4 regions of the Peribacillus sp. NPDC097675 genome follow, and region 4 is predicted to be linked to each of the others. Evidence: riboswitches for the same ligand, from Rfam matches in the RefSeq annotation. Region 4 holds a riboswitch; each other region holds the start of a gene.
The links. A riboswitch is a leader RNA that binds a small molecule or an ion and turns the genes downstream of it on or off. The one in region 4 is predicted to bind S-adenosylmethionine.
Positions count from the first base shown of each region.

Region 1: linked by a shared signal. The riboswitch ahead of ACQKL5_RS20680 (Na+/H+ antiporter NhaC family protein) and the one ahead of ACQKL5_RS09730 (sugar ABC transporter substrate-binding protein) in region 4 are both predicted to bind S-adenosylmethionine.
Region 2: linked by a shared signal. The riboswitch ahead of ACQKL5_RS12105 (methionine ABC transporter ATP-binding protein) and the one ahead of ACQKL5_RS09730 (sugar ABC transporter substrate-binding protein) in region 4 are both predicted to bind S-adenosylmethionine.
Region 3: linked by a shared signal. The riboswitch ahead of ACQKL5_RS14655 (bifunctional homocysteine S-methyltransferase/methylenetetrahydrofolate reductase) and the one ahead of ACQKL5_RS09730 (sugar ABC transporter substrate-binding protein) in region 4 are both predicted to bind S-adenosylmethionine.

Region 1 is NZ_JBNNSK010000020.1:24,330-29,208, reverse strand. It holds gene ACQKL5_RS20685 (alanine/glycine:cation symporter family protein) at 1-456, opposite strand, end outside; gene ACQKL5_RS20680 (Na+/H+ antiporter NhaC family protein) at 739-2,031, opposite strand; SAM riboswitch class I at 2,220-2,325, opposite strand; gene parC (DNA topoisomerase IV subunit A) at 2,667-4,879, opposite strand, start outside.
Region 2 is NZ_JBNNSK010000007.1:149,835-154,713, forward strand. It holds gene ACQKL5_RS12090 (hypothetical protein) at 1-114, opposite strand, end outside; gene ACQKL5_RS12095 (MetQ/NlpA family ABC transporter substrate-binding protein) at 221-1,063, opposite strand; gene ACQKL5_RS12100 (methionine ABC transporter permease) at 1,079-1,747, opposite strand; gene ACQKL5_RS12105 (methionine ABC transporter ATP-binding protein) at 1,740-2,774, opposite strand; SAM riboswitch class I at 2,910-3,021, opposite strand; gene ACQKL5_RS12110 (O-acetylhomoserine aminocarboxypropyltransferase/cysteine synthase family protein) at 3,130-4,440, opposite strand; gene ACQKL5_RS12115 (thioredoxin family protein) at 4,755-4,879, opposite strand, start outside.
Region 3 is NZ_JBNNSK010000009.1:138,318-143,196, reverse strand. It holds gene ACQKL5_RS14670 (Ku protein) at 1-152, shown strand, start outside; gene ACQKL5_RS14665 (phosphatase PAP2 family protein) at 242-916, shown strand; gene ACQKL5_RS14660 (MOSC domain-containing protein) at 1,264-1,905, shown strand; SAM riboswitch class I at 2,017-2,115, shown strand; gene ACQKL5_RS14655 (bifunctional homocysteine S-methyltransferase/methylenetetrahydrofolate reductase) at 2,223-4,070, shown strand; gene metH (methionine synthase) at 4,063-4,879, shown strand, end outside.
Region 4 is NZ_JBNNSK010000005.1:179,253-184,131, forward strand. It holds gene ACQKL5_RS09725 (sugar ABC transporter ATP-binding protein) at 1-1,254, opposite strand, end outside; gene ACQKL5_RS09730 (sugar ABC transporter substrate-binding protein) at 1,320-2,435, opposite strand; SAM riboswitch class I at 2,547-2,653, opposite strand; gene ACQKL5_RS09735 (dynamin family protein) at 2,748-4,879, opposite strand, start outside.

The sequences.
Region 1 (4,879 bases), on a different contig from region 4:
AATTAAAACTGCAAACGTGATACCCATCCAGCGTGCATTTAATGCTTTTTCCATATAATAAGCTGGACCACCACGAAAAGCTTCGCCGTCCTTGACTTTATAAATTTGTGCGAGAGTACTTTCAATGAAAGCAGAAGCAGATCCAATCAATGCAATTAACCACATCCAGAAGACAGCTCCCGGACCACCGGTTGTGATGGCTATTGCCACACCTGCCAGATTACCAGTTCCTACCCGAGAAGCCGTACTGATGCAAAAAGCCTGAAACGATGATACACCTTTCTTGTCCGCTGTAGCCCCTTCCCCTAAAAGTTTTATCATTTCTTTTATCATTCTAAATTGAACGAACTTAGTCCGAACAGAAAAATAAATGCCCATCCCAATTAATAAAATAATCAATATGGATGACCATAATAAATCATTTGTTTCTGTAATAAACTTTTCTAATATCTCCATTTTTAAACGAACCCACCTCTAATTATTTCAATACAATACTTTTAAAGTTCCCGCTTTTATAAAATAGTAAACACTTAATAATAAGGGTGACCCCATATATAGTATTTAATTATACTATTTTAATATTATTGAAGGTATATATTAGTTTTTTTGGAATATTATAATAATTAAAGTTTCATCCACACTTTCCATTCTAAATCACTTACTCTAAAAAAAAGCCCTGGAGACCATGCTCCAGGGTAACATTCATGATTTATCGATACTCTTCCAACCATACTATTTTTATTTCCTCTTCGAGAATCGAGGAAAACCTATTAAAATGGCTATGATTCCTGAAATCCCAATCAAGACTGGGTAGAATGAATAGGGTAGGATACTGATAGGAGATATATGTGCGACACCGGCCGCTAAAAGTAGTTGTGCACCGTATGGCAATAATCCTTGAATACTACAAGCGAAAACATCGAGCAAGCTGGCAGATTTCCGTGGATCTATACCAAACTTTTCGGCAATATTTCTTGCGAGTGGCCCAGCAATGATGATGGAAATTGTATTATTTGCTGTTGAAAGGTTCGTTAAAGCAACCAATCCTGCGATGCTGAACTCTGCACTTTTTTTTGATTTGCTCTTTCTCGTTACGAGGTTCAGTAAATAATCTATACCCCCGTTATGTTTGATGACTGAAACCATGCCTGCAATCAAAATTGCTAAGAAGGAGATTTCATACATCCCAGCCATTCCATCTCCTATTTTTTGAATAACTACCAATGCATGATAACTGCCATCCGCTAAACCAATTATTCCAGCAAAGACAATGCCGATAGAGAGAACCAAGAATACATTGATTCCGGCCAATGCTGCCACTAGAACACAAAGATAAGGCAAAATTTTGATCCAACTGTAAGCTTCCCCAGAAATTGTAGCTTGTTCACCCATCGTCAGAAAACCAAGGATAACACATGTGATAATCGCAGCAGGTAAAACAATAAAAAAGTTCACTTTGAATTTGTCTTTCATTTTCGTTCCCTGTGTACGGACGGCTGCTATAGTCGTATCCGAAATAAAAGAAAGATTATCACCGAACATTGACCCACCAATGATCGCAGCCATGGATAGGGCAACTGAAATATCCGTTTGTTCACTAATTCCTACTCCAATTGGTGCTAAAGCTACTATCGTTCCCATACTTGTCCCCATAGATAAAGAGATAAAGCAGGCGATAATAAATAACCCCACCATTAATAGATTTTGCGGAACAACCGATAGAGCAAGATTCACCGTAGATTCTACTGCACCCATCCCATTGGCCACTTCCGAAAAAGCCCCAGCCAATAGGAATATGAGAACCATTAACATGATATTTGAATCGCCTGCACCTTTACAAAAGATTTCTACTTTTTGATTAAACGATTCCTTTCGATTCATTGCCAGTGCCGCAGCAGAAGCAATGGCAATGGCGACAATTACTGGAAATGTGTAAAAGTCCCTAGTAATAACACCAGAACCTATAAATAATATCAAAAAAACGATGAACGGCGTTAAAGCCCATGGATTCCCTTTGTTGTTTAAACTCATGATGTACACCTCTTTATTATTTTTACATGGTTATGGAAATACTCTTTCTGTACTCTTTAAATTTGCGGCATCCCTTCATTTTATATATAGGGATGATTATGAAATAGTAACAAATTCATATCCTATGAATACAAAAAGACCTCTTCCGTTTTATTACAAGAAGAGGTCTTTTAATCTATAAAACACTCTTCTTATCTTTCAGGTCAATCGCCTGCTGGATTTGGCACAGCACTCTACATTAAGTCTGTTGCCGAGACATCTTCGGGCCAGTCCCTCAGTCTCTCTTGATAAGAAGTAAGAAATATTCATTTTGTCATAGCAAATATAAGAGTACAGTATTTCTAGAATTTTCGCAAGGTAAAGTATTAAAGATACTAATAAATCTAAAATGTACCAATTCCTTCTTGGTAAGGATTGTCGATTTCTCTGGAGGTACATGGGTATTTACTCTTCAACACTAATGATCCCGACTCTTCGTTCTTCGACGGCTCACACAGTGAATTCAGCTGAAAATCCACCATTTTCGTCAAGGCATTACACGGAATATCTGCCAAGAGGAGCTATTAGCCATACGGGTTGTTACTAAGAAAAGGGATGCTGACTGTATTCAGCATCCCTTTATGTGAAGATAGGATTTACGAATCTTTAACAGATTCATCATCTAGTGAAATCTTCCATAATTCTTTCGCTTTTCCGCTTTCCGTTTCATCAAATATAAAGGATCCATTCGTATAACGATCATGATTTTTCAGTGTTGCAGCATGAACGGTTTCAACCTTCCCCTTTTCAGAAAGAATGAACAAACTATCGGTTTTATTGATTGTATCAAAACCGATGACACGATGTGGATTTGATTTGAGTTCCCTTAATACTACGACGCCGCGTTTTGCCCGGCTTGTTTTTTCGAATTCCGTCAATTTCATTTTCTTAATGGCTCCACGCTGAGTCACTATAAAAATGGATTCCTTACTATCCTTGGCTAATACCTTACCGCCAATGACAAAGTCATCTTCTTTTAAATTAATTCCCTTCACACCAGCGGCACGTATACCAACAATACTCACTTCATCTTCATCAAACCATAAACCGTAGCCATTATGGGTTACTAAGAACAGCTCAGCCTGGCCATTTGTATGGTGGACATCCACCAATTCATCGTCACCCTTTAGATTAATGCCTACCAGAGTTTTCGAATGACGCTGTGCTTTATAGCAAGAGAGTTCAGTCTTTTTCACCATACCGTTTTTCGTTACGAACACTAAAAATTCTGGTTGATTGAAATCTTTGATTGGAATGGCTTTAATGATTTGCTCATTCCGATCTATTGGGATGATATTAGCAATATGTTGACCCGTTTCCTTCCAACGAATATCCGGAAGCTGATGGACTGGACAATACAGGAAATTCCCTTTGGAAGTGAATAACAGCAACACCTCTGTCGTATTCATTTCCAACTTCTGTAGCATGCGATCTGAATCTTTCATGCCAAAATCAAGCCCTCCGGAAGCTGTATATGATCGAATCGATGTACGCTTGACATAGCCTTCTTTCGTTACAGTGACCACCACGTCCTCACTCGCTATCAAGACTTCTAGATTGATTTTAATTTCTTCAATCTCATTCTCAATTTTAGAACGTCGGCCGTCATCATACCCTTTTTTTATAAATCGTAATTCCTTTTTAATTACTTGCAATAGAACCTTTTCGCTACCTAGAATTTTAGTCAATTCCTCAATTTTACTGTTTAACTCAGCAGCTTCAGCTTTAAGAGCTGTAATATCCGTGTTCGTCAAACGGTAGAGCTGCAAGGATACGATTGCTTCAGCCTGAGCTTCAGTAAATCCAAACTTAGAAATTAAATTATCTTTAGCATCTCTTTTGTCTTTTGAAGCCCGGATAACGGCGATGACCTCATCTAAAATGGACAATGCCTTTATTAAGCCGTCTACTATATGAGCCCTATCATGCGCTTTCTGAAGTTCATAACGGGAACGGTTTATTATGACTTCTTTACGATGATCAATATAAGCATCAAGCATTTTAGGCAAGCTCATCAATGTCGGCCGCTTTTTATAAATCGCAACCATATTAAAATTATAAGACACTTGAAGATCAGAATTTTTATATAAATAATGCAAGACACCATTGGCATCTGCTTCTTTTTTCAATTCAATAACGATACGAAGTCCTGTACGATCGGTTTCATCACGAACCTCCGCAATTCCCTCAATTTTACGATCAAGGCGGAACTCATCTATTTTCTTTACAAGATTCGCCTTATTGACTTCGTAAGGGATTTCCGTGACGACAATTTGTTGCTTCCCACCACGAATCGTCTCCACTTCGGCCAAGCCTCGTACAATGATTTTACCTTTGCCTGTTTCATAGGCTTTACGAATGCCTTCGATTCCTTGAATGATACCCCCTGTTGGGAAATCGGGACCTTTAATAACTGTCATTAATTCCTCGACTGTCGCTTTAGGGTTATCAATCCTCATAATGGCAGCGTCAATGACCTCTCCTAATTGATGAGGAGGAATTTCCGTTGCATAACCTGCGGATATACCTGTTGAACCATTTACGAGCAAGTTAGGAAACATGGCCGGCAATACGATCGGTTCTTCAGATGTATCGTCAAAATTCGAGACAAAATCTACAGTCCGCTTATCTATATCCCGGAGCATCTCGGAGGCAATTGCCGAAAGCCTTGCTTCCGTATAACGCATTGCTGCCGGTGGATCTCCATCGATGCTACCGTTGTTTCCATGCATCTGGACCATGACCTTCCGTAGCTTCCAGTCCTGGCTCATTCGGACCATGGCCTCATAAACTGAGGAATCGCCATGCG
Region 2 (4,879 bases), on a different contig from region 4:
GTCTAAATTTCTGCTGTACTCACTGTACCCAACCCCATGTGATAACTGCATAGCTTTTTCCATTTCGCTCGTTACGTTTAAATCTAAAGTATTGATAGTGAACCATCCTTTCAAATTTGTAAATCAATTTTGTTACCCTGTTTATTCTATACCCTAGGTATTCAACTTTAAACCCCAAAACAAAAACGACCAGAAAATTCCAGGTCGTTTTTTCGTTACTTTACTCTTTAACAGGCACAACTGCACCATCGTATTCTTCAAGGATGAAATCTTGAATTTCTTTGGAATGTAACACTTCTACAAGCGTTTTGATTTCTTCTTTGTTTTCGTCCCCTTTATTCACAGCGATAACGTTCACGTATGGTGATTCAGAATCTTCTATTGCAATAGAATCTTTAAGCGGATTCAAGCCAGCATCGATCGCATAGTTAGAGTTGATCAATACAGCATCACCTTCACCGCTTTCAAATATCTTCGGAAGCAATGCCGCTTCATATTCTGCATCAAATTTAAGCTTTTTCTTATTCTCAACGATATCTTTTTCAGTTGCTGTCGTTTTGTCTATGCCTTCTTTAAGTTTAATCAAGCCATTTTTTTCTAAAAGTGATAATGCACGGCCATGGTCTGCAACAGAACTGCTTAAAATAATGGTTGCCCCTTGCGGAAGCTTATCAATGCTTTTATATTTTTTTGAATATAAACCAATCGGCTCGATGTGAATGCCACCTGCATTAACAAAATCATATCCATTTTCCTTGATTTGAGCTTCTAAATAAGGAATGTGCTGGAAGTAGTTAGCGTCTAACTCTTTCTCATCCAAAGCTTTGTTTGGTAAAATATAGTCTTGGAATGTCTCGATTTCCAATTCAATGCCTTTCTCTTCTAAAAGAGGTTTCGCTTTTTCAAGGATTTCAGCATGCGGTACATTCGATGCCCCAACCACTAATTTCTTCGTTTCTTTTTCTGTATCCCCACTACCTGAATCTTTCTCTTTATCCGTTCCGCAAGCTGCCAGTGCAATTGATAATACTAAAACTAACGCAAATCCTAAAAACTTTTTCATCCGGTACATCTCCCCTTATCGTTTATCCAATTTAGTTGTAAACACATCTCCGATAATCTGAATGACGAAGACGATTATTAATATGACGATCGTCGCTACCAAGGTAACGTCGTTGTGATTCCGTTGATAACCGTCCAGATAGGCTAAGTTACCCAACCCACCTGCTCCTATGACACCGGCCATTGCCGTGTACCCGACCAATGCAATTGATGTTACAGTGATCCCTGAGATGAGTGCAGGCATCGACTCTGGAAGCAGGACTTTAAAAATGATGGTACTTGTTTTGGCCCCCATTGATTTAGCTGCTTCTATGACGCCTTTATCGATTTCACGCAGGCCAATTTCAACCAATCGTGCATAAAATGGAGCGGCACCAATGATCAAAGCCGGTAATGCCGCATCCTCACCAATCATGGAACCGACAATCGATTTAGTGAATGGAATCAATAACACAATCAAGATAAGGAACGGGATGGAGCGGAAAATATTAACGAAAGCACTCAATACCCCATTGATGCCCCGATTCTCCCACATATTCCCCTTACCTGTTAAAAAGAGAAGCAAACCCAATAATATGCCCAGAATAAAGGTAGCTACAACCGAGATACTTGTCATATATAGCGTTTCTTTCGTCGCTTCGATAATGTCTTCCCAATCTACATTCGGCAATAATTCTTCAAGCATGAGTAATCACCTCCACGCCAACTTGCTGTGCTTTTATGAATTCGATTGCGCGGAGCATTTCATCTTCATTACCATCAAGGTGAATAAACAATGTTCCATATGAACCGCTTCTGGTTTGAGAAATTTTCCCTTGGACAATATTGACTTCCAACTCGAAATTACGAACCAATTTGGTGATTAACGGGCTCTCTGCATGATCTCCGACAAATGTCAGCTGAATCACTTTTCCAGCTGGATATCGTTCAAACAAATGCTCCATCGTTTCTCTTGTCTCTTCTGGTTCTGTCACCTGTTGAACAAAACGCTTGGTCATTTGTTCTTTCGGATTTCTGAAAACGTCCAAAACAGCTCCTTGTTCCACTACCCGGCCATTTTCCATCACCGCAACCCGGTTGCAAATTTTACGGATGACATGCATCTCGTGTGTAATCAAGACAATCGTCAATCCCAGTCGCTGGTTGATGTCCACAAGCAATTCCAAGATTGAATCCGTTGTTTGGGGATCCAAAGCGGACGTCGCTTCATCACACAATAGCACTTTCGGGTTATTGGCAAGGGCCCTCGCTATACCAACCCTTTGTTTTTGACCACCACTAAGTTGTGATGGAAAGGCCTTTTCCCTTCCTTCTAGACCGACTAACTTTATCAGTTCATTAACACGTTTGACACGCTCTTGTTTGCCTATTCCCGCAATTTCCAAAGGAAAGGCTATATTTTCCTGCACAGTCCTTGACCACAAGAGGTTAAAGTGTTGAAAAATCATGCTTATCTCTTGACGGGCTTTTCGAAGCTTAGATCCTTTGATAGTGGACACTTCATTTTCTGCAACGACCACCGATCCTTCAGTAGGCGTTTCCAGCCCATTAAGCATCCGGATAAGCGTGCTTTTCCCCGCTCCACTGTACCCTATGATTCCAAAAATCTCACCTTTATTTATCTTTAAATTCACACTATTCACAGCGTGAATCGTTTCATTATTCCCTTTTCCTGTTCGAAAAAGTTTACTAACGTTTGACAATGTAATCATCTATGCTCACCTCTTTATCCAATAAAACCTATGAATTTAGTTGATTTATATTTGTGACATCCTACCATTTATGACTGTAAAGAAATAGAAAAAGCCCTTCTGCATGAGCAGAAAGGCAGGGAAAAGCAGGCCTTCCTCTCATCTCCCAAAGCGATTACGCTTTGTGTGAATTGGCACCTTTCCAAGGAAAATCCTTGTCGGTTGCCGGGTTTCAACGGGCACATCCCTCCACCTCTCTTGATAAGAGCTATATATGGACTATTCTTTTATCATTACGTTCATTTTACTATGGTGAAATTCTATCACAGATAAAAAAGGAGTGCAATGGATAATTACTGAGACACTTGGATTGCTATTAAACTGTTTTTGAGTTCACCGAAACGGTATTCGTCGCTTTTTCAATAGCTTGCTCTAAATCCTCGATTAAATCTTCCACATTTTCTATTCCGATTGATAACCGTACCTGATCTGCACTAACACCTGCTTGAACCAGACCTACCTCGTTCAATTGTTGGTGAGTTGTACTCGCGGGGTGGATAATTAAGCTCTTCGCATCCCCCACATTGGCAACATGTGACCATAACCCCACTGAATTGATGAGTTTCGCCCCCGCTTCACGTCCTCCTTTAATGCCAAATGTCACCACAGATCCAGGTCCCTTAGGCAAGTATTTATCTGCAAGGGCTTTATCGGGATGATCATCATTACCCGGATATGAAACCCAGGAGACTGCCGGATGTTCTTCCAAGAATTGAATGATTGCCCTCGTATTTAAAAGGTGCTCTTTCATCCTTACATGCAGTGTTTCCAAGCCTAGAGTAAACTGGAAGGCACTTTGAGCACTTAAAGTTGGCCCCATATCCCGAAGCAATTGGACACGTGCTTTGGTGATAAAGGCAGCAGGTCCTACTGCCTCGGAGTAGACAAGCCCATCATAACTTGGATCAGGTTCGGTAAAGCCTGGATAGTTAGGTGAATTCCAATCGAATTTACCTCCATCAATAATGACACCGCCTAATGTGGTACCGTTGCCCAATAGCCACTTTGTGGCTGAATGGATGACGATATCCGCTCCGAACTCTATCGGCTGGCACAGATATGGTGTCGCAAAAGTGTTATCGATAATCAATGGGACACCGGATTCATGGGCTATGTCGGCCACCGCTTCTATATCTAGAACCCTTAAACTTGGATTGCCAATCGTTTCAGCGAAAATGGCCTTCGTTCGTGGAGTGATGGCTTTTTTGAAATTTTCCGGATCATCGGGAGAGACGAATTTCACTTTAATTCCGTACTTAGGAAGAGTGTTTTCAAATAGATTATATGTGCCGCCATATAATGTAGAAGCAGCAATAATCTCATCTCCCATAGTAGCAATGTTTAGAATGGCAAGTGTTATCGCAGCCATGCCACTTGCTACTGCCAATCCACCAATGCCTCCTTCCAACAGGGCCATTCTTTCTTCAAAAACGCTGACAGTTGGATTATGAAGCCGTGTATAGATGTATCCACTTTCCTTTAGTCCGAACAGATTCGCCGCATGATCTGTATCTTTGAACAAATAAGCATTGCTTTGATAAATAGGCACAGCACGGGCGCCCGTTTCGTCAAGCTGAAGGCCACCATGCACACTTAAAGTTTCAAAACGGAAATTTTTCTCTGTCATCATTTTCTCCCCTTTTTCTATGGTTTTAGTAGGAATTATTAGGGATGCTATCTCATTGCTTATGAAAAAAGAAGAAGTTTGACCCCTCTTCGCTCTGAATACTCACGCTGAAGGAATTATCTTTAAAAAGCAGAAGTGAAACTATCTTTTTTCTTCTCTTTTACGAACCACTAAACGATTCAACATATACTTATTACAAAATATAGCACTTTAGTCGTAGCCAGTCAACAAACTATTAGAATATTCAATTATTTTATAAAATTACTATATTGCTTTTTGCATACAACAAAAAACCAATCCTACAGGATCGGCTTTTAGCTTATTTCTTTCATCAATCCATATAAATAGGGTACGGACTGAAAGGCATATATTTTCTCGATTAGCTTCCCTTTTCTAAAAAGCAATAAGCAAGGTACACTCTCAATTTCATATTCTTCAG
Region 3 (4,879 bases), on a different contig from region 4:
TTACTGCAAAATCAAAAGAACCAGTGGCGAATAATGTGACGGATTTAATGGCAGCTTTACAAGCATCCATTGATCGCACGAAGCCAGAGAAATTAGCAGTGAAGAAAAAGACAACGCGCAAAAAAGCGGAGCCTAGAAAGAAACAAGCGTAAAAAAAGCTGAGCGAAACCCATATCGCTCAGTCTTTTTTGTTTTATCCTAGTGGTATTGAGGTAAATGAGCTAAAAGGAGGTGATGGAGATTGGACTTTCTTAGTGTACATGTTAGAAAAAAATATCTTTATATGACGATGATGGCTGGATTAATCGTAATCTATTTTTTAATCTTCAATGAAATTGTTGATGAATTGAAGGAAGGGGAGTTAATCGAATTTGATAAGGCCGTTATTGAATCTATACAAGGCCCCTTTAGCGAAGAATTTACCAATTTCGTGACCAAACTGACTTTTTTCGGTTCTCTGACATGGATAATTGCCCTGATTTCAGTCTTCTCGCTATTTCTGTTCTTATTTAGTAAAAAACACTACGCAATTTACATAATTTTAACTTCTGCATTAGGAGGTGGATTTAATTGGGGGTTAAAATATATTTTTCAACGGGAACGACCGGATATCGCTCCGTTATTATCAGTTTCAGGGTATAGTTTTCCAAGCGGACATTCCATGGCATCGGTCATCCTTTATGGCAGTATTGCAGTTGTATGTATACGATTGATCAAAAAAAATTTTATTAAAGGCCTTCTATGGATCCTAGCTCTTTTTGCCTCATTGATCATCGGATGGAGTCGTATTTATTTAGGTGTCCATTATCCGAGTGACGTCGTGGCAGGTTTTGTTGCGGGTGCTGCCTGGCTTACCATATCAGCATGGATGTTACGCTATCTCGAATATAAGGTGCCAAAAAAGCTTAGAAGATAAGGATGGTCCACCGAGAGAGAAATCATTTACTAAAAGTAGACAAAAAAATTCGCCCCCTAAAGAGCGACAATGAGGAAATTAATCGTGAAATCAACATATAGGCGACGGAATGTATTTTTCGACTATATATTGTGTTCATATTCTATCATAATTAATTCTAGAATAGCAACTAAATTACTAAAACTAAGGCATTATTTTATAGGGTAATGCCTTTTTTGTAAGGATTTTTTTCCTAGAGAAGTGTTTTTTATTTTTTTTTGGTATAATTAATTGAATATATTGAAAATTAAAAGCAGAATATACCTTCATGCAATCTATTAATTAAATAATGAAATGGAAGATGTCTAATGGAATATGGCAAAATTATTTCTCTTAACATCGGAATGCCCAAACAAGAGGAATTTTCAAGCGTTAAAATGAAAACGGCTATGAAAAAGAGGTCAATTGAATCTGTAACTGTTACAAAATTAGGTATCGAAGGGGATGGTGTAGGTAATAGGAAATTTCATGGGGGACCTGACCGTGCATTATGTTTTTATCCTTTTGAGCATTATCATCTTTGGAATCAGAAATTCTTTAAACAGCTTTCCATTCCTGCATTTGGCGAGAATTTGACGACTGCTGGAATGACTGAAAATCAAACGTATATTGGCGATGTGTATCGCATAGGTGAAACTGTCGTACAGATTACACAGGGACGTATTCCTTGCTCAACGATTTCCCATTTTAACCATGAACCAGATTTTTTGAAACTAGTGAAGGAAACTAATCTTACTGGGTATTTTGCTAAGGTGATACAAGAAGGAATGATAAGAAAACAAGACGATATCGTATTATTAGAACGGCTTCAGGATCAAGTTACGGTCCTCTATGCAACGGATGTAATTCTCCATCATCGTGATGGGCAGGATGGGGTAAATAATCTACTCTCGATACACTCTTTGGCAGACGAATGGAAATCTTTGCTTTTGAATAGGATTCAATTTTAAATAATCCGAATATAATGAAGAAATGACAAATATACTATTGAAAATGACGGATGATTCATGTAAGTTAAATATAAATAAATTTTTAAATCTTTAGAAAATTTAATTTAATAAATCTTATCGAGAGAGGTGAAGGGACTGGCCCGATGAAACCTCAGCAACCAGCCTAGGCAAAGGTGCTAAATCCAGCAAGCAGAGCTTGATAGATGAGGAGAATGTTTCGAGAAAAAACCTTCTTCTTTGAGAAGGTTTTTTTTCTTTACTCTCAAACTCATTTAAACCGAACAAAAACCATAGTGTTTTTGAGAGAGGGTGTATATATGGATTTTCGTAAAGAACTAAAAGAAAGAATGCTGGTGGGGGACGGAGCGATGGGTACGTTGTTGTATTCCTATGGAATCGATCAGTGTTATGAAGAAATAAACTGTACCAATCCTGATAAAATTGAGTCGATACATCGTGCGTATTTAGAAGCGGGTGCGGATATTCTACAAACTAATACATATGGAGCCAATTTTCATAAATTGAAACGGCATGGGCTTGAAGAAGAAGTTAGCCGGATTAATCGCCAAGGTGTCATCCTTGCTAAACAAGTTGCAAAAGGGAAGGCATTCGTTTTTGGTACAATTGGCGCCCAGCGTAGCATCCGTAAATCAGATTTAAGCATTGAAGAAATAAAACGGGGTTTTCGTGAACAGTTATACAGTTTGCTACTGGAAAACCCAGATGGGATTCTTCTTGAAACATATTATGATTTTGAAGAGCTTGAAACGGTGCTTCAAATCGCTAAAAAAGAAACGTCGCTGCCAATTATAGCAAATGTATCGATGCATGAAGTTGGAAACCTTCAAAATGGATTTCATTTGAATGAAGCTTTTCAAAAACTGGAATATCTGGGTGCGGATGTCGTTGGTGTGAATTGCCGTCTAGGCCCCCATCATATGATAAGGGCATTGGAAGAAGTGGAAATGCCTCAGAAGGCGTCGATTGCCATCTATCCAAATGCAAGTCTTCCTGATTATGTGGATGGGAGACTTGTCTATAAAGCGGAACCACAATATTTTGGTTCAAGTGCACTCGAATTAAGAAAACAAGGGGCTACAATTATAGGGGGATGCTGTGGTACGACACCACTGCATATACAGGCTGTGAAGAAAATGGTTGGCGCGTTGGCGCCAGTTAAAGATAAAATTACGAAAACTCGGCATATCGATATTATTGAGGTGAATACCAAGAAACAGGAAGTAGCTCTTCATGAAAGGGTCAAAACCGAGAGAACCATTCTAGTTGAACTGGATCCACCAAAGAAGTTAGGAATCGAAACGTTTATGGCAGGAGCAGAAGCTTTGAAGAAAGCGGGTGTGGATTCAATCACTTTAGCAGATAATTCCCTTGCTTCACCCAGAATCTCGAATTCTACCATAGCCAATTTATTAAAGGCCAAACTAGATGTGAATCCGCTGGTCCATATTACGTGCCGAGACCGAAATCTAATTGGGCTTCAATCTCACTTAATGGGATTGCATACGGTCGGGCTGGATGAAGTTTTGGTTATCACCGGAGATCCGTCCAAGATAGGGGATTTTCCCGGAGCAACTTCAGTTTATGATTTATCTTCATTCGATTTGATAAGTCTTGTTAAGCAATTTAATCAAGGCTACTCCTATTCAGGGCAAAGTCTAGGCAAACAGGCCAATTTCAAGATTGCCGCTGCTTTTAATCCAAATGTGAAGTATATGGATAAGGCTGTTCAGCGAATGGAAAAGAAAATTGCATGCGGTGCTCAGTCCTTTTTGACACAACCGGTATATTCAGTTGAACAAATTGAAGAAGTCTATCAGGCGACAAAACATTTAGAAACACCGATTTTTATCGGGATTATGCCACTTACAAGTACGAGAAATGCTGAATTTATCCATAATGAAATACCGGGGATTAAATTACCTGACAGTGTTAGGAGGGCAATGGCCTCAGCAGGTAATGATCCATTAAAATCAAGAGTGGAAGCTGTAAATATCGCTAGGGAATTGATAGATGCCGCAAAGGAAAGGTTTAAAGGGATTTACCTGATAACTCCTTTCCTACGTTATGAAATGACAGCGGAGCTTACCCTATATATTAAGAATCAGGATCGTAAACAAACATCTGAGGTGGAAGGACATGAGTAAAAAGGAAATTAAAATGCAATTACAATCAAAGATCCTGCTTCTAGACGGAGCAATGGGCACCATGATTCAAGCTGAGGATCTATCAGCCGAGGATTTTGGCGGAGAACAATACGAAGGCTGTAACGAGTATCTATCATTGACGCGACCTAAAATCATTCAAGCCATCCATGAAAAATATTTAGCGGCGGGAGCCGATATTATCGAGACCAATACCTTCGGTGCGACAGGCATAGTACTAGAAGAATATAAACTAAGCTCATTTGCCTATGAAATTAATAAAGTATCAGCAGAACTGGCAGTCAAAGCTTCTGAAAAATACTCAAGTGAGACCTGGCCTAGGTATGTAGCGGGTTCCATGGGGCCAACGACAAAGACTTTATCTGTCACAGGTGGAACCACCTTTGATACATTAACGGATTCATATGAGGAACAGGCACTCGGTCTAATGGCCGGTGGCGTAGACCTATTGCTGGTGGAAACTTGTCAAGATATGCTCAATGTGAAGGCAGCCTTTTCAGGAATTAAAAATGCTATCGCGAAAACAGGTAAGAATATGCCGATAATGATTTCAGGTACGATTGAGCCGATGGGAACGACGTTGGCTGGTCAATCCATAGAGGCTTTCTATTTATCGGTAGAGCATATGAATCCTCTGGCTGTTGGTTTGAATTGTGCGACAGGCCCAGAGTTTATGATGGAGCATATCCGTACTTTAGCGAGCTTATCGGATAATGCGATCAGCTGTTATCCCAATGCAGGATTGCCTGATGAAGAGGGACACTATCATGAATCCCCGGCTTCCCTTGCCA
Region 4 (4,879 bases):
ATCAGCCATCAGCCACTTTCCGATGGCTACTTTTTGCTGATTACCGCCTGAAAGGTTTTCGACCTTGGCTTCCTCTGAGGGTGTTTTTATCCCGAGAGTCGTAATCAGTTCCTTCGCCTTTTTCTTTTCTGCCTGGCGATTGACAAAACTGAATGCCTTGGTGAATTTCCCGACACTTGCAGCGGTCAGATTTGTTGTAACCGACTCTTGTACGAGAACTCCTTCTTTCCTCCGTTCTTCGGGAACTAATGCTAAACCGCTCTTCACAGCATGATGGGGTGTTTTCAAACTAAGCTTCCTTCCATTCAAAACGACTTCCCCTTTTGTAATGGACGTATGACCAAATAACGTTTTACAAAGCTCCGTTTTACCTGCTCCCACAAGTCCCGCTAAACCGACGATTTCTCCTGCTTTTACATGTAGGCTAATGTTTTTCACCTTACCACCATCGGACAGTCCATTCACTTCAAAAATTACGTCCCCAACCTCCGCATTGACGATGGGAAACTGCTCCTCCATGGACTTTCCAAGCATTTGCTCAATTACTTCATTTTGGGTGATATCCGTGATTTTTTGGCTCTTCACACTCTCCCCATTTCTCATAATCGTAATATCCTCACAAATGCTGAATATCTCGGGAAGACGATGGGAGATGAATATGATGCCAACACCCCTTTGCTTCAACCCATTCACAATGCGGAATAGCTCCGTCGTCTCCGTATGGCTTAACGGTGCAGTCGGCTCATCAAGAATCAGGAATTGACATTCCGTTGAAACGGCCCTTGCTATCAAGACCATTTGCTTTTCAGCCAATGTCAGGTCTCTTACCAGCTTCTTTGAAGAAACAAGGATGTTCATATCAGCCAAGATTGCAGTCGCTTTCCTATGTAATTCGTGCCAATTGATGATCTGTTTTTCCCCCATGTTTTGCACGGTCTCATTAAGCATCACGTTTTCCGCGACTGTTAAATAAGGAATGAGGGCTGTATCCACTTCCTGATACACAATTTGAATGCCAGCCTCCTGTGCAGACTTCGGGGAACGGATATCGTGTACCTTGCCATTCAAAAATATGTCGCCGGAATAATGGACATGAGCCCCTGAAAGAACTTTCATTAATGTCGATTTCCCTGCTCCATTTGCGCCGACCAATGCATGTGCTGTCCCCGACCGCACTGAAAAATTCACTTCATTCAGCGCTTTTACACCCGGAAATTCGATTGATATCTGTTTCATATCTAATTGAATGCCCATGTCCCATCCCCCCATTAAACAGACACTCTCTTTGACATGAAGAGAGTGTCCATCAATTCTGATTGTTACTTCTTATAATGTTCTTTCAATACCTTCATCCATTCTTCCTCAAATTCCGTTGAAACTCCCCAGCCTTTGACAATGCCGGATAGATTGGTCATGTTGACTGATTCCTTGGATGATTGTAACTGTTTTTGTGAAATCAACGAAGCTTCTAAATCATAGCTTTGCGGTGTTTCTTCTCCCGCTAATTTTTTTGCCAAAAGTCTCAAATTCACTGCACCAATCAATTTCGGATCAACCGCTGCCGTATACGACCACGAACTTCCTTTCGTTTGAATCTCCTGAAGATCGGCATTGGAAACATCAATTCCATAGATTTTCACTTCATCCCGCCCTGCTTCTTTAATTGCACGAGCAGCTCCGATAGCGAATGCATCCCAAGTTGCAAAAATTGCGTCAATCTTTCCTTTTGGATATTTATTCAACATCGCAGCAACCGCATTTTGCGTCTGGACCGAAGTATCTGCCGATGCCACCCCGAATCTTTCAACTTCCTTAATGCCAGGGTTTTCTTTTAGCTTATCTTGATACACGGCGTTTCTTCTCACCATTGGTGGGAAACCGTCCACCCAAAGGTATGCAATGTTCGCTTCGCCCTTTTCCTCTTCAATCAATTTATCAAAAGCAAGGGTTGCCAATGCTTCATCGTCTTGTGACGTTACGGTTACACCATCAATCTTCGTTAAATCACTGATGGAATCAAACGTGACTACGCTTTTCCCTGCATCCACCAATTTTTGTACATCATTCACAGTCGCTGCATCATCACCATGGGAAATGATATAGCCATCATAATCTTCCTCAAGTGCCTGGGCGATCGCATCATGGAATTTAGCCGTATCTCCATTCGCCGTATATGTATCCACTTGAAAGCCGAGTGCTTCTCCTTCTTCTTTCGCTCCTGCTAAATATTGGGCCGTGTGATCATCCCCCCCAATCTTACGGATGACTTTAATTTTGGCTCCTTCCCCTTTTGCAAATCGTTCTGGAACATTTTCAAAGGAGACTTTTTCCGTTTTTTTGGCTTCTCCCGTACTTTGTCCTGAAGAACAGCCCGTCAATAGTAATGCCGAAGCAATGACTGAAATGAATGCCCCTTTAAAAAGTGATTTTCTCATTTTAACTCCCCTTTTTTACATTATTCACATCTGTTTTGTTGGTATAAATCTAAAATAAAAACCTCTCTAAAATTAGAGAGGTTTAATCAGCTGATTGGCGGACTTATCCCTCTCTTATCTGTCAAAACATTTCTGTTTTGCAGGATTTAGCACCAATTCCTAAATGGAACGGTTGCTGGGCATCGTAGGGCCAGTCCCTCCGCCACTCTTGATAAGAGAATATAATGTGTTACGTTACGTTTCGTTTCGATAAGTAACACTTTATAGAGATATAGTCGTTAAGTCAATAGTATTTAGAATATTTTAAATGTTTTATTTTCCTTGCAATTTCGCCAGGCGTCTTTTTTCGACTTTTTCAAGACGCTCGAACTGGCGCAACTTCACTTCGAAAAGAGTGATTGGATCACGGTAAACTTCCGGATTTTCTCTCATATGTTCCAAAGCAGCCTGCTGTTCCTTGATTTCGGTTTGCGTTTGTTCGATGTTCTTTTCAAGGATGGCAAATGAATTGCGATAGAACAGGGATATGTCACGTTCCAGGGATTTTTCGAACAAACTAAATTGAGTAAGGAAACGGTCACTGATCATATCGGCAACATCTTGGAAGTCTTCATTTTCCAAGAACTTCTTATATCTATTATACATATTCGCTTTATTTTGAGGTATGGCCCCGAACAGTTTCCCAGCTCCCTTAAGAATCAATTGAGATGGTGTCCTTCTCAGTAAAATATTCACGTTATCAATCCGGATACTGCTTGTCATCCGGTCAGCATCACGACGCCAGTCATCCAGGACCCTGAAGTCCCCGGCAAGTACAATCCGTTCTTCTTTATACAATTCATTGAATCCGGCGCTCATTTCGTCCATGAACTGTTGACTTTGCATAAATTCCAACTGTGATGTAGCGATCCAGTCCTGAAGGGATCGGAAATATTGTGGCATGATTTTGTCTGATATAAAGGCCTGTATCCGATCATTCATTTCCTGATTCAGCTGTATATGGACTTGGCTGAAATCACTATTCTCAGATAATGTTTTAGAGCAATCACGCAACAATTCGGGAATTCTTGTGGAAAGTTCCTTTTTCACTTCTTCTTTAAGTAAACGATAAGATCTGGTTATATTCTCGCTTTTTTCTGTTTCCAAATCAGTCAGCTGATTCGTAGCACCCTTCAGCTTCACTTCCATCTGTTCATTCCATGAAATCGAGTGCTCGCATTTCCGTTCGTTTGCTGCCCGTTTTTCTAAAAGATAGGATAATGTTTTACGAGTAAAAGCAAGCAGCTTCTCCGCTCTCATTTCCTTCCAATTGCTTTCTTGATAGTTTGCATGGAGGAAAACTCCCAAATCCTGTAGCTGTTGTTTGCTGTCATAAAGCTTGGAGTACGCAAATACTTTTGCATTAGGGAAATAGGCATTCACTTTATCCCATGTCTCATCTTCCATCCTGACTGCCACTTGATCGCTGTAAATCGTATCCATTTTATTGAGCAAGAAATGGATGGGAAGCTTTGGAGCCATTTGCTGTATTTCCAATAGCAAATCACGTTCACTGCCAGTAAAAGGTGCCCGTGCATCTAAAACGAACATCACTCCGTCGCTCTCCAGTAGATAATTATGGAAATCAGAATCTACATTCTTCTCTCCATTGAATCCTGGCGTATCTAATAATCGTAGGCGATTATTTCTTAGGTAGTCACTGATGAGCGTAACATCGACAATTGTACCGCGCTGACGGCGAATTTCATCCAATTCCGTTAACTCTTCTACCGATTTACGATCTGTATCGGTAATTTCATAGATTTCTAGGTCATCGCCATCTTTCACGCTAATCAGAGATGAATGGTCTTCCGCCGCAATACTTTCTCCTGCAATGGACTGAATGAAGGATGTCTTGCCATTCCCTGCACTTCCAACAAGAAGCAGGTTGAAATTACTTGTATCCTTGATTCCGTCTACCATCCATTTCAACTTATTACCGACCGATAAATCATTGCTCTCTGCCCATTGGATGATGGAATTGATCAGTTTTTCTCCTGATTCCATTCCGCCTCCCAATCTAGGGGATTTCGCTAGCAAACTTTCCGCATCTTGAACAACAAGTGCACTCACTGTATCCGGGAAAATCTCATTCCATGAAAGGACAGAAGCCGCTGCAAACAACGAAAGCTCCCCATCGGCAATCTTCAGCCAATTTTCAAGCAACCTAGGTACGACAGGGCTTAATTCTTTTACTAAATGTGTACCTTCAAGCAACCCTGCATAAGCATCACGGTAATAGATGGAAAGATCATCCCAAACATCCCCATTGTTTAACTCAATTTCATCAATCAATTTATTGATGACCTTAAGCCATTCAAAGTAAGAATCGGTATATTTATAGTTTTTCCAGAGCGCAACTGTCATTTTCTCAAAACGATTTTGGTCCAGATTGTATAAGGATC